One region of the Streptomyces sp. NPDC001020 genome, then DNA from elsewhere that is predicted to be linked to it. Evidence: riboswitches for the same ligand, from Rfam matches in the RefSeq annotation. Region 1 holds a riboswitch; the other holds the start of a gene.
The links. Region 1 has a riboswitch for cyclic di-AMP ahead of ACWDEX_RS11045 (transglycosylase SLT domain-containing protein). Riboswitches for the same ligand answer to the same signal wherever they lie in the genome.
Positions count from the first base shown of each region.

Region 2: another riboswitch for cyclic di-AMP. It lies ahead of ACWDEX_RS02030 (transglycosylase family protein); the one in region 1 lies ahead of ACWDEX_RS11045 (transglycosylase SLT domain-containing protein).

Region 1 is NZ_JBSFLQ010000009.1:98,213-105,164, forward strand. It holds gene ACWDEX_RS11035 (LolA family protein) at 1-264, opposite strand, end outside; gene ACWDEX_RS11040 (polyprenyl synthetase family protein) at 827-1,837, opposite strand; cyclic di-AMP (ydaO/yuaA leader) riboswitch at 2,876-3,050, shown strand; gene ACWDEX_RS11045 (transglycosylase SLT domain-containing protein) at 3,055-3,552, shown strand; gene ACWDEX_RS11050 (HAD family hydrolase) at 3,583-4,395, opposite strand; partial or broken gene ACWDEX_RS11055 (NAD(P)/FAD-dependent oxidoreductase) at 4,536-4,667, opposite strand; partial or broken gene ACWDEX_RS11060 (hypothetical protein) at 4,744-5,294, opposite strand; gene fahA (fumarylacetoacetase) at 5,493-6,707, shown strand; gene ACWDEX_RS11070 (hypothetical protein) at 6,819-6,952, shown strand, end outside.
Region 2 is NZ_JBSFLQ010000002.1:85,040-91,991, reverse strand. It holds gene ACWDEX_RS02060 (protein kinase domain-containing protein) at 1-258, shown strand, start outside; gene ACWDEX_RS02055 (glycoside hydrolase domain-containing protein) at 409-1,236, shown strand; gene ACWDEX_RS02050 (SurA N-terminal domain-containing protein) at 1,423-2,082, shown strand; gene ACWDEX_RS02045 (nucleoside triphosphate pyrophosphohydrolase) at 2,194-3,192, shown strand; gene ACWDEX_RS02040 (cytochrome P450 family protein) at 3,308-4,597, shown strand; gene ACWDEX_RS02035 (transglycosylase family protein) at 4,789-5,829, shown strand; cyclic di-AMP (ydaO/yuaA leader) riboswitch at 6,028-6,193, shown strand; gene ACWDEX_RS02030 (transglycosylase family protein) at 6,198-6,911, shown strand.

The sequences.
Region 1 (6,952 bases):
CAGACCCAGGTCCGTGCTGATCTTCACCGTGCCGGACATCTGCTGGACGTCCGACTTGGCGATCTTCTCGATGAGCTGCTGCGCACTGATCTTCGGCAGGTCGGGGTCGCCGGATCCCGCGAACGCCGGGGCAAGCCCGATGGTCGCCGCGGCCACCCCCACCACCGCGACCGGAACGACGTACCGCGCGGCCCTGCGCCGCCCGTCGCGTACGTCCTCGGCTTCCCCGGCGGGTGTGCTGTCGTCGGATTCGTACGGTGCCATGTGTGCCTTACCTCCGTCGTCGGCGGCGGCCCTTCTTCCGTGCACTCGTCCACCCCTGCGCCGCCATTGTCACCCGAACTCCTGTGGGGTGGTGTCTTCCATCTGACCAAATCGGCCGGACGGAAGCGTCAGACCGCGGGCTCAACTCCGCGTAATCCTGGGGTATGACATGGCGGGGCGGCTCCTCCCCCGACCCGTAGGGGTCGTCGAGGGAGGCCGGTTGGCGAACAGGCGACACGCCGGCTCACCTCCGCGCGAAGGCGTGGTTCGCCCGGTACGGCACGCCGATGATCGCGCCGACGTGCGGGATCCGGTCGACACGGCTCCGCCCACCGCGTCCAGGCGCGGAAATCCGGACGGTGTCCGCGAGCAGGCCATGGCGTGTTACCGAACGAGTGTCCGAGCAGATGGAGTTCGGGGAGCCCGCCGCTGCTCATGGACACGGACCTGGACTCGCTCCAGGCCTGCGAACCTGCCTCACGGTTCCCGAGGTGCGTGACGTGACGGCCACGGGTGCACCAGGCCTGCCACAGGAGGCAGGAGTGACACCACTGGGGCGGCGTCAGCCCGCCCGGTGCACCACCGCGTCACACAGTTGCATCAGGGCCGCCTTCGCGTCGCACTCCCGCAGCGGGCCCAGGGCCGCGCGGGCGTCCTCCACGTAGCGGACCGTGTCGCGACGGGCCTGCTCCAGAGCCGGATGGGCACGGAGGCGGGCGAGTGCCTCGGCGTGGCGGGCGTCGTCGGTGAGGTCCGAGTCCAGCAGTTCGCACAGGGCGATGTCCTCGGGCAGTCCCAGGCGCTTCGCACGCTCCCGCAGACGCAGGACGGGGAGGGTCGGGATGCCCTCGCGCAGATCCGTCCCGGGTGTCTTCCCGGACTCACGCGAGTCCGAGGCGATGTCCAGCACGTCGTCGGCGAGCTGGAACGCCACGCCCAGCCGCTCGCCGTACTGCGTCAGCACATCCACGACCGTCTCGTCGGCGCCCGACATCATGGCACCGAACCGGCATGCCACCGCCACCAGCGAACCCGTCTTGCCGCCGAGGACGTCGAGGTAGTGCTCCACCGGGTCACGGCCGTCCCGTGGGCCCGCCGTCTCCAGAATCTGGCCCGTGACCAGCCGTTCGAAGGCCTCCGCCTGGATGCGGACCGCCTCGGGGCCGAGGTCGGCCAGGATGTGCGACGCCCTGGCGAACAGGAAGTCACCCGTGAGGACGGCTACCGAGTTGCCCCAGCGGGTGTTCGCGCTGTCCACCCCGCGCCGCACCTCGGCCTCGTCCATCACGTCGTCGTGGTACAGCGTGGCCAGGTGGGTCAGCTCCACGACCACGGCCGAGGGCACGACACCGGGCGCGTACGAGTCACCGAACTGGGCCGCGAGCATCACGAGCAGTGGCCGGAACCGCTTCCCGCCCGCGCGCACCAGATGCTGTGCGGCCTGCGTGATGAAGGGGACCTCGCTCTTGGTGGCGTCGAGCAGCCCTTCCTCGACAGCGGCCAATCCGGCCTGGACATCGGCTTCGAGAGCCTGGCCCCGCATGCTCAGCCCGAATGGCCCGACGACGCTCACGTGGGGTCTCCTGTCTGCTGACGATCACACGGCCGGTGTCAAGGATGGTCACTAGGTCGATGGCGTTGGCTGTCGACTGGCTCACGGAGTTTGTCGATCTGTCTCCGCCATCACTCAAGTCAGCGTATCCGGTCACGTTTCGATCACCACGAGCGCCCGCTGTTCCAGGCCAGGCCGTATCGGATCACGAACGGCGCATTCAAGACCAGGTGATACAAAAAGGTATTTATCGGTACAGCCGAAAAGCGCCCCTCATAGCCGGAAGCGACCCCCGTTCGGTGGGTGTCGGCGATCCCGACAGGCGCCGTCACGAGAGACGCGACCGCCACCGTCACCCGGCCGGGCGCACGCACCGACGTCCCACCCATGCCGCGCTCACACTGAAACCCACCCTCACCCTCACCCCAGGGCGGCACCCGTCTGTACGCACCGGCATGGCGCCCACCGACCGGCGATCCGCACCGGCCGCCCCAAAACCTCGCCCTGCCACCCACTCCACTGACTCCACCGCGCCCCGCGACGAGCCACATCTCCCCCGGCACGCGGGGCACGGCCACGCCTTCACGCACGACCACACCTTCTTGCCCATGGAGACGCGCAGGCACGACACGCCGCCGACAAGTGCGGCGAGACGGCGTTCCACCGGTGCCGGAGGGGCGGATTCCGCGCACACCGAATGAACGGACGGATTCCGTGTACGGCGACCGGCGGGGCGGAGGTTGCGGCGCACAGGACTTCGTAACTGCCAGAATGTGAACCTTTTGCCCGAATTACCCATTTATGCGAGCTACGCACCAATTGGGATCAAGATGGTGTGAGTGAAATGGGTCACGCCAGCACCCAAATCGGACATTCGAGGCCGTTCGCCAACTCCCCATTTGCAGGCGGCAAGTTGAGTCCTACTCAACAAAATGGATCATACCCCCCATTCCCCCAGGTCAAGGTCATTTTGATCGGACCGTGATGTCTGGCCTTGTTTCCGACATGTGCTTCCGCATACCTTCCCTTCACCCGAGCGGACGCCAAATCCTGCCACCGCTCGAAAACCCATCGACCCCTTTAAGGCAGGAGCGGGGGACCCAGGTAAGTCGCCGATCCGGACACCGCGCCGGTACGGCTCGGGGTGAAGCCGTGGCCTCTTCGACGAGGACATGGCCGGGCACCTCCCCGCCCGAACCCGACAGCTCACCTCGCAGGCGTCAGGAGAGGAATACGACATGCCCGCTTTCGCCCTGCCCACACGCCGTCGGGACCGCGGCTCCAAGGCCACCCGCCTCACCCGCACCCTCGCCCTCGCCGGCGCCGGTGCAGCCGTTCTCGTCCTCCCGGTCGCCGGCGCGACCAGCGCTTTCGCCGCCCCCGCTGCCACGCCGACCGTGGCCGTGACGACCCAGGGCACGACCCTCGACAGTTGGATCCGCCAGTCGCTGACGGTCATGGCGCAGCACGGCATTCCCGGTACGTACAACGGCATCTACCGCAACGTGATGCGCGAGTCCTCGGGCAACCCGAAGGCCATCAACCTCTGGGACTCGAACGCCCGAGCTGGCATCCCGTCCAAGGGTCTCCTCCAGGTCATCGACCCGACGTTCCGCACGTACCACGTGCCGGGCACGGCGTTCGACCCGTACGACCCGGTGGCGAACATCACCGCCGCGTGCAACTACGCCGCCGCACGGTACGGCTCGATCGACAACGTCAACAGCGCGTACTGAGGCAGCCCGGCCGAGAGCTGCCGCCGGGGCCTACCGCCCCACGAAGAGTCGTTCGAGGACGACGGCGATGCCGTCGTCCTCGTTCGACGTTGTGACCTCGTCCGCGACCGCCTTGAGTTCGGGATGGGCGTTGGCCATGGCTACGCCATGCGCGGCCCACTGGAACATGGGGATGTCATTGGGCATGTCACCGAAGGCGATGGTCGCCGACGGCGACAGGCCCAGGTACTCGGCGGCCAGCGCGAGACCCGTCGCCTTGGTGACACCGCACGGCTGAAGCTCGACGGTGCCGGGCCCCGACATGGTGACCGAGGCAAGGGAACCGACCGCCTCGCGGGCCGCCGTGGCCAACTCGTCGTCGGACAGGGCGTGATGGCGCAGCAGCACCTTGCTGATCGGCTCGCACCACAGGTCGTCGCGCCGTTCGACGCGCACCGCGGGCAGGGTGGGATGCGGCATCAGGTAGCCGGGCTCGACGAGCGTGAGCCCGTCCACCCCGTCCTGGTCGACGGCCGCGTACACCTGCCCGACCTCGGCCTCGATCTTGCCGAGCGCGGTCTCGGCCAACTCCCGGTCCAGGGTGACGGAGAACAGCAGCCGATCCGCGCGGGCGTCGTACACCTGCGCGCCCTGTCCGCACACCGCGAGCCCCAGGCTGCCGAGTTCGTCGAGCAGCGGCCGCACCCTCGGTGCCGGGCGTCCCGTCACCACGAGGTGCTGCGCGCCGGCTGCCGCGGCCCGCTCCAGCACCGCCTTCGACCGATCGGAGAACGTGTCGTCACCGCGCAGCAGCGTTCCGTCCAGGTCAGTGGCGATGAGGGCGTATGCGAGGGGTGCGGCCATGATCAGAGAATACGGATGGATCCACCGGGCGACCGGACGACGTCAAGTATCCCGTGCGCACCCCGATGAACGCGCTACGGTGGAGGGTTGGGCGTCCCGAGTTCGCGCCGTCGGCGGTGTCGGTCCCGACGGCGGCTTTCTGGACGGCCGTTGAACCAGTGCGACGACGACACACAGCCCGTGCCGAGCCTCGGCGCGCCCCGGCTCACTGCCAGTTCCGTGCGCAGTTCGTGGCCCAGGAAGTCCATCGCGGCGATGTCCACGCGGTAGCCCAGGACGCAGTGTGCCTACTTCGTGGTGGAAGGTCGAGCCCGTACTGTCCGCCCGAACCCGTGGTGGTTTCTGTTAGATGAATCGTGCGGCGAGGTCCGCGAGTTCCGGGTTGTCGACGACGTACGCGTTCGCCGTCATGCCTGCGTGCGGCGGCCAGGAGCGGACCTTGACGCCGGTGAACAGAGCGAGCGGGGTCGAGCTCTGGTCGAAGTACGCGTGCACGATCCAGTGGAGTCCACCTCCAGGAAGGGGCCGCCCAGGACGTCCTGATGCTCGGCGATCAAGACGGCCGCCTCCTCGTCGGTGGGGATGAGGACGGTCGGGCAGCCGATGCGGCGCCCGATGCGCAACAGACCCTCCACGAGCCGCTCCGGCTCCTCCGTCCCGCTGGTCGGCCACACGAAAGCGCGCCGCAGACAGCGAGAGGAAGCGGCCGGGGTGTAACGGTCCTCTGTGATCGCATACACCGGTATGCCGAGCCGGCCCAGGGCACGGAGGGCGCCCACCCCGCCGTGGTGCAGCGGGTAGTCGCCGAACTTCACTATGAGCCCCGGCACCTCGCGGTCGGCGTCGAACGGCACGCTGCCGGTGCTCCTGGCCACGGGTCCCCGACGTGTCCCCCCCATTGGGCCGGACCCACCCCGTCCGTGTCCCTAAAGGGGCGCTAAGCCGGAATTGGGCCCTCCGACAAGGATCTATTCGGACATTGCGAACCCTTTAGACACTGCCCAAGACAAGCAACTCACCCGTAACGTGTGGGACGACCACATGGAACGCACCCATGCACGGCACACCTGAAGTGCACGAAAGCGAGGCAGCACCCCATGCCCCCCTTCGATGTCCCCGCGGATGATCCCTTCGGCCCGCACAACCTCCCCTACGGCGTGTTCTCACCGGCCGACTCCGACGAGCGGACCGTGGGCGTCCGGCTGGGCGATCACGTGCTCGACGCGGGCGCCGCGGCGAAGGCGCTCGGCTCCCCCTACGTCTCCCTGCTGGCGCAGCCGTCCCTGGGCCCGCTGATGGCCGCGGGCCGCACCGCCTGGTCGGATGTGCGCCGGGCGCTGACGGCCTGGGTGACGGTGCCCGCACACCGGGAGACCGTCGAGCCCCTTCTGCGCCCGCTCTCCGAGGTGACCCTGCACCTGCCCTTCGAGGTCGCGGACTACGTCGACTTCTACGCCTCCGAGAACCACGCCCGCAATGTCGGGCAGATCTTCCGCCCGGACGCGGCGGACTCCCTGACCCCCAACTGGAAGCACCTGCCGATCGGCTATCACGGCCGGTCGGGCACGGTGGTGGTGTCGGGCACGGACGTCGTACGTCCGCAAGGGCAGCGCAAGGCGCCCACGGAACCGGCGCCGGTCTTCGGTCCCTCCATCCGCCTGGACATCGAGGCTGAGGTGGGGTTCGTGGTGGGAGTCCCGTCGCGGCCGGGCCGGCCGGTGGGACTTTCCGGGTTCCGGGACCATGTGTTCGGACTGTGCCTGCTCAACGACTGGTCGGCACGGGACGTCCAGGCCTGGGAGTACGTCCCGCTCGGGCCGTTCCTCGGCAAGTCTTTCGCCACGTCCGTCTCGGCGTGGATCACCCCGCTGGACGCGCTGGAGGACGCTCGGGTGGCGCCACCGGAGCGCACGCACCCGCTGCTGCCGTACCTGGACGACTCGCAGGAGGAACCGGCGGGCTACGACCTGCGCATCTCCGTCGCGATCAACGGCCATGTCGTCTCCGAGCCGCCGTTCTCGACGATGTACTGGACGGCCGCCCAGCAGTTGGCGCACATGACGGTGAACGGGGCATCGCTGCGGACCGGCGACCTGTACGGCTCGGGCACCGTGAGCGGCCCGGCGGAGAACGAGCGCGGCTCACTCCTCGAACTGACGTGGAACGGACGGGATCCGCTCGAACTCCCTGACGGCAAGCGGACCTTCCTGGAGGACGGCGACGTGGTGACGCTGACCGCCTGGGCACCGGGGCCGGACGGGACCCGGGTGGGACTCGGCGAGGTGACGGGCCGAGTGGTGCCGAGCAGCTGAGTTGTATCAATCATTTGACACAAATCCCCGACGGGGCGCATCTTGTACTTACCGCTTGATACAAGTGGTGAGTACAGCCGTGCTGCACGGCTCTTCCATCGGGGGTCCCTCATGCTCGAACTCGACACGGTCCCAACGGCATCGAAAGTCGACCGCTCCACACGGTGGGCCGGCCTGCTCATCGGCCTGATCGCCGGCCAGCTGGTGGCGTACGGCCTGGGTGGCGGTGAAGGCCTCGGCATCCT
Region 2 (6,952 bases), on a different contig from region 1:
GAACCGGCGGCGGCACTCGCGGAGTACCGGGCCCTGCTGCCGTACTACGAGAACCAGTACGTGGCGGGAGACCCGGAACTCGCCCTGGAGGTCCGCCGCCGCATCGGCCATCTGCTGCTCGCCCTGGGTGACCGGGTGGCCGCCCAGGACACCCTGGTGCGACTCCTGCACGACGTGGAACGCCTGCACGGGCCCGGTCATCCGCTGGCAGTGGACATCCGCCGGACCCTGCAGTGGCTGGGGCAGGTGCATGTCTGAGGACACGCACGGCGCGCCCGGGTTTGCAGTGACTTGAGGAAAACTTGTGCGATGTCAGGGGGTCCGTTTTCCGACCGAAGAGACGCCGTCCCATAAGTTGCCTGAGCTTGTGTCAAACACGGAGATCGCACCATCAGGGGTGGGCCGTTCATGTCGAGCCATCGACTGTCCAGGAAGCGCAGATACATCGGCTGGGGCGTGACCGGCGTCGCCGTCGTCGCGGGCGCCGGGATCGCGGCGCAGACGTCCATGGCGGCCACCACCTGGCCCGCCCAGAAGACGTTCACCGGCCGTGCCTTCGACACCTGCACCGCGCCGTCGCTCGCCGCGATGAAGGCCTGGCACACCGGCTACTACGGGGCGGCCGCCGTCTACGTCGGCGGCAAGAACCGCGGGTGCAACCAGCCCAACCTCACCGCCTCCTGGGTGAAGTCCGTCAGCTCGATCGGCTGGAAGCTCATCCCGATCTACGTCGGCGCCCAGCCGCCCTGCCAGACCAGCGCCAACCCCGAAAAGCTCACCGCCTCCAACGCCGCCTCCCTCGGCACGAGCGACGCGACGGACGCGGTGGCCAAGGCGTCGGCGCTCGGCATGAAGGCCGGAAGCCCGATCTACCTCGACATGGAGCCGTACGACATCACCAACAAGGCGTGCAACGACGCCGTGCTGACGTACGTCCGCGCCTTCGACAAGCAGCTACGGGCCAAGACCTACCGCGCCGGCTACTACGGCTTCACCAGCTCCAGCGCCAAGGCCATCGCCACCGCGACCAACAAGACCGACCTGCCGGGCAACCTCTGGTACGCGCTGTGGGACCAGAAGGACACCACGACCGCGGACTGGCCGTGGGGTTCCACCCAGTTCACCGACCACAGCCGTGGCCACCAGTACATGGTCAACAGCAAGGAGACGCGGGGCGGGTACACGATCACCGTGGACCGTGACACATGGGACGCACCCGTCGCCATCACCGGCTGAGACAGGGTGCCCTGCGCGCATCACCGATGCACGCAGGGCACCGAGGAATCGGCCGTCGCAGGTCCGACGGTGCCCGAACTCCCGTTGAATCGTTGGTCGAATGGGTTGGCCAGAGCTGGGCCACTGCCTACCATCGATCATCGCAAGACTTTGTGCACCATCGCACAAGCTCCCAGGGAGGCCACCTTGCACCGCCGTCGCACCGCGATCGCCCTCAGCGCCGCTCTGGCCGCGGCCCTCCTCCTCACCGCCTGCGGCGGCACCCCGCATCCGGGCGCCGCGGCCGTCGTCGGGCAGGATCGGATCACGGTCGCACAACTGGAGAACCGGGTGAACGAGGTGCGTACCGCTCAGCGCGCCGCCGCCACGAACGACGCCCAGTACCAGCAGACCGTCGCCCGGACCGGCAGCCTCACCCGGGACACCCTGCACAGCCTGGTCCTCGACCGGGTCCTGGAACGTGCCGCCAAGGACGCGGGCGTCAGCGTCACCCGCAAGGACATCCAGGACCTGCGTACGAGCCTGGAGGGACAGGCGGGCGGCGCGAAGGCGCTGGAGACCGCCTGGCTGGAGCAGTACGGAGTGGCCCCCGGGCGCGTCGACGACAACCTCCGCACCAACATCGAGGCGCAGAAGCTGGCCGCCGCGCTCGGCGCCGACATGACCACGATCGACGGCAAGAACACCTTCTGGAAGGCGATGTCGCAGGCGTCGAAGGAACTCCACGTCGACCTGAACCCGCGCTACGGCACCTGGGACGTGCGCAAGAGCAGCCGGGTGGACGCGAAGACGCCGTGGGTCAAGGAGGTCACGGCGGTGGCGGCGACACAGCAGCAGCCCGCGTAGCCCGCGGCGTTTCGCCGGGGACCGATCGCCGCCTGTGGACGACCGGTCCCCAAGGCCACCGGCCTGTGGACAACTACCGAGGCGGTCGGTGCCGTGCGTTACGTTCGAGGGGTGAACGCAACCAGCTTCGAAGGCGCCCAGGGCCCGGAGGCGGCCGCCGCCCCCGGCCGGATCGTCCTGCTCACCACCAGCCACCGGGTCGCCCCCGGGCTGCTGTCCTGGCCCGCCTGGCGGGCGCTGCGAGAGGCCGACCGGGTCCTGTGCGCGGACGGGGCGCATCCGCAGCTTCCGTATCTGCGCGAGGCGGGCATAGCCGTCGAGGAGAGCGCCCCGACCGCGCAGGACCTGGTGGACGCCTGCGCGGGCGGGCACACGGTCGTCGTGGTGGCGACCGGCGAGGGCGAGCCGCGCCTCACCGACGGCCTGGCCCGTCTCGCCGGCTCCGGTCGCGTGAACATGCCGGAGCTGGAGCTGCTGCCCGCCTCCTACGACCTCCCGGGTGCCCGCCTGCTCGACCTCGTGCAGGTCATGGACCGCATCCGTGCCGAGTGCCCCTGGTCCTCCCGGCAGACCCACAAGGGCCTGGCGAAGTACGGCATCGAGGAGGCCTACGAGCTGGTCGAGGCGATCGAGGAGGGCGACCGCGACGAGCTGCGCGAGGAGTTGGGCGACGTCCTGCTCCAGGTCGTCTTCCACGCCCGGATAGCCGAGGAGGACCCGGACGCGCCCTTCTCCATCGACGACGTGGCGGGCGGCATCGTCGCCAAGCTGATCCACCGCCACCCCCACGTCTTCGGCGACGAGAGGGCGACGACGCCGGAGGAGGTCAAGGAGCACTGGCTGCGCACGAAGGCGGTCGAGAAGCGGCGCACCTCGGTGACGGAGGGCGTTCCCCTGGGCCAGCCCGGCCTCGCCCTGGCGGCCAAACTGTCGTCCCGTGTCCGCACGGCGGGCCTCGATGTCCCGCTCCCGCAGGGCGAGGGCGTCGGCTACGAACTGCTGGCGGCAGCCGCGCGCGCGGAGGCCGAGGGAGTGGACCCGGAGGCAGCCCTGCGGGCGGCGGCGCGGGCCTACCGGGATGCAATCCGAGGAGTGGAGAGCGGGGACTGAGCGCCGTTGCCCGCCGCGGCTCCAGACGCGGCGTCGCTGAGGTGACGACCGTGGAGGCGAAGGCCGAGGCGGAGCGGGTCGCGGACCATCCCGCCCCGCCGGATACCGTCGAGGGGTGACCGACCAGCACCAGCCCGCCTCTCCCTCTCCCGCCCCCGAACTCTTCACCTGGGAGTTCGCGGCCGACCCGTACCCCGCCTACGCCTGGCTGCGCGAGCACGCACCCGTGCACCGGACGACACTCCCCAGCGGTGTGGAGGCCTGGCTGGTCACCCGCTATGCCGACGCCAGGCAGGCACTGGCCGACCAGCGGCTCAGCAAGAACCCGGCGCACCACGACGAGCCCGCGCACGCCAAGGGCAAGACCGGCATCCCCGGCGAGCGCAAGGCCGAGCTGATGACCCACCTGCTCAACATCGACCCGCCGGACCACACCCGGCTGCGTCGGCTCGTCTCGAAGGCGTTCACCCCGCGGCGCGTCGCCGAGTTCGCGCCGCGCGTCCAGGAACTCACCGATCACCTCATCGACCAGTTCACCGGCAGGGGCGAAGCCGACCTCATCCACGAGTTCGCCTTCCCGCTGCCCATCTACGCCATCTGCGACATGCTCGGCGTTCCCCGCGAGGACCAGGACGACTTCCGGGACTGGGCCGGGATGATGATCCGGCACGGCGGGGGACCCAGGGGCGGGGTCGCGCGGTCGGTCAAGAAGATGCGCGGCTACCTCTCCGACCTCATCCACCGCAAGCGCGCCGCCCTGTCCGACACCCCCGGCCCCGGCGAGGACCTCATCTCCGCGCTCATCCGCGCCTCCGACCACGGCGAGCACCTCACCGAGAACGAGGCCGCCGCCATGGCCTTCATCCTGCTCTTCGCCGGGTTCGAGACCACCGTCAACCTCATCGGCAACGGTACGTACGCCCTCCTCACCCACCCCGAGCAGCGCACCCGCCTGCAGCAGGACCTCGCCGTCGGGGACCGCGGCCTCCTCGAAACCGGCATCGAGGAACTGCTCCGCTACGACGGGCCGGTCGAGCTGGCCACCTGGCGGTTCGCCACCCGGCCGCTCACCATCGGAGGGCAGGACATCGCACCCGGCGACCCGGTCCTTGTCGTCCTCGCCGCCGCGGACCGGGATCCGGAGCGGTTCGTCGACCCCGACCTCCTCGACCTCTCCCGCCGTGACAACCAGCACCTCGGGTACGGGCACGGCATTCACTATTGTCTCGGCGCTCCGCTCGCCCGCCTGGAGGGTCAGACCGCGCTCGCCACGCTCCTCACCCGCCTCCCCGACCTGCGGCTGGCGGGAGATCCCGCCGATCTGCGCTGGCGTGGCGGGCTCATCATGCGGGGATTGCGCTCCCTGCCCGTGGAGTTCACACCGGTTTCGGTACCGGGCCGTTGAGGATCCGTACGACGCGGCGAACGCGTCGGGGTCACCCGGAACATGACGCTTCCACAACTCTGTGATGTTTGCGTGATCTACGCTGCATTAACTTGTGACAAGCGTTCGACTGCCGATACGTTCACGCAATAACGCGGCGGTGCGTCACGGCCGCCGGCGTTGGCCCCTGCTGTCGTGTGAAAGGCAACCGTATGCTCCCCGGGAACGGCCGTCACCGTCGCCCCCGTCAAGCCCCGGCCCTCATCGTCGCGGCCGGAGTGACCGGATCGGCGATCGCGATCCCGCTCCTCGGTGCCACCAGTGCGAGTGCGGCGGACGCCACCGCCTGGGACCAGGTCGCGATGTGTGAGAGCGGCGGTTCCTGGAGCGCCGACACCGGCAACGGACGCTACGGCGGGCTCCAGTTGACGCAGGCGGACTGGGAGAAGTACGGCGGCCTCGAGTACGCGCCCCGCGCGGACCAGGCCAGCCGCTCGCAGCAGATCGCCGTCGCCGAGAGGCTCCTGGCCCACCAGGGTGTCTCCGCGTGGCACACCTGCGCCCCCGTCTCCGGCCTGAACAAGCACTCCGGCTCGACCCGTGTGGACACGGGCGTCGCCGACGACTCCTCCCGCCCCACCGCCGACTCGACGCCCGGCCACGGCCGGTCCCACTCGCACGGCTCTTCCAAGTCGGCCGGACCGTCGCACGCTTCTCCCGCTTCCCCCTCCTCTCCCTCTCCCTCTTCCTCCCCCGCGCCCTCGACGTCCCCGTCGTCCTCCGCGCCCGACTCCTCCTCTCATGCGAAGCCGAGCGCCGGCTCGACCGCGAACGACGCCGGTGCGGGCGACGCGCGGGAGTCCCGTGGACCGTCGGAGGATGCGACGAAGCACGGCAAGTCGGACAAGTCCGTGCCGAGTGGAGACACTTCGGACGTGGATGCGGGCCGGGCCTCCAGCGGGGGGCGTCACCGCGGCGGCAGTGCCGACGAGGGTGGCACGAAGGGGCATGGGGGTGACTCGGCCGGTCGGCATGGCTCGCGTGACTCCCACGTCGCGCACGGCCCCGTCGACGGCTCGTACACCGTCCGCCCCGGAGACAGTCTGTCCGCCATCGCCGACTCGCTTGACCTTCACGGCGGATGGGGCGCGCTCTACGACGCGAACAAGAAGACGGTCGGCTCCGACCCCGACCTCATCTTCCCCGGTCAGAACCTCGCGTTGCAGGGTGAGCGGACCGAGGGGGAGCGCTGAACTGTCGCTCCTCTGACGACAGTTCACGTCCTACTTCGAGTTGAATGTCCGTTTTGGCGAGAGTGAGATATGAGTCTCATAAGTGCTGATCGTCTTTGAAATTCGACGGATCGGCTGCTTACGGTCATGACCGCTCGCCACAGCGGGCCCCGACGGTCGCAACGCCGAATCCTGCCAGCGGCCGCCCGGGAACAGTCGTCGCGTCAAGCGCCGTAGGCAGGAGCGGGGGACCCAAGGTAAGTGCCGCACCCGGGAGTTGACCGGGGCGGCTTGGGGTGAAGCCGCGTGCCCTCAGGTGCGCGGCCGGGCGACTCAACCGGCCCGAACCCGACAGCTCACCTCGCAGGCGTCGGTGAGGGGAACGAACCATGCTGTCTTCCGGCAAGGGCAAGCACCGTCGCCCGTCCAAGGCCGTCCGCGCCATCACGCTCGCCGGTGTCACCGGCGCCGCCGTCGCCGCCCCGCTGATGGCGGCCGGCAATGCCTCCGCCGCCACCGCCGCCGAGTGGGACGCCGTCGCCCAGTGCGAGTCCGGCGGCAACTGGTCCATCAACACCGGAAACGGCTTCTACGGCGGTCTGCAGTTCACCAACTCCACCTGGGCCGCGTACGGCGGCACCGCCTACGCCTCGCGCGCCGACCTGGCCACCAAGGCGCAGCAGATAGCCGTCGCCGAGAAGGTCCTCGCGGGCCAGGGCAAGGGTGCCTGGCCGGTCTGCGGCAAGGGTCTGTCCAGCACTGCCTACAACGGCGGCGCGGCCTCCTCCAGCGGCAACAGCTCCTCCAGCGGCAACAGCTCCTCCAGCGACTCCGCGCAGAGCGGCACCGCGTCCCGCCCGACCGAGCAGCGGGCGGCCCGCTCGTCGGAACGCCCGGTGGCGCAGAAGACCGTCACCACCCCGACCGGCAAGAAGGTCAAGAAGGGTGACGGCGAGTACCGGGTCACCAAGGGCGACACCCTCAGCTCCATCGCCGCGACGCATCACGTCCGGGGCGGCTGGCACAAGCTGTTCGAGCTGAACAAGGACATCGTCGAGAACGCCGACCTCATCTACCCGGGCCAGCAGCTCCACCTGAAGTGACAGGCGTTCGGTAGCCGGGCCACAGCCCCCTCTCCACGCGG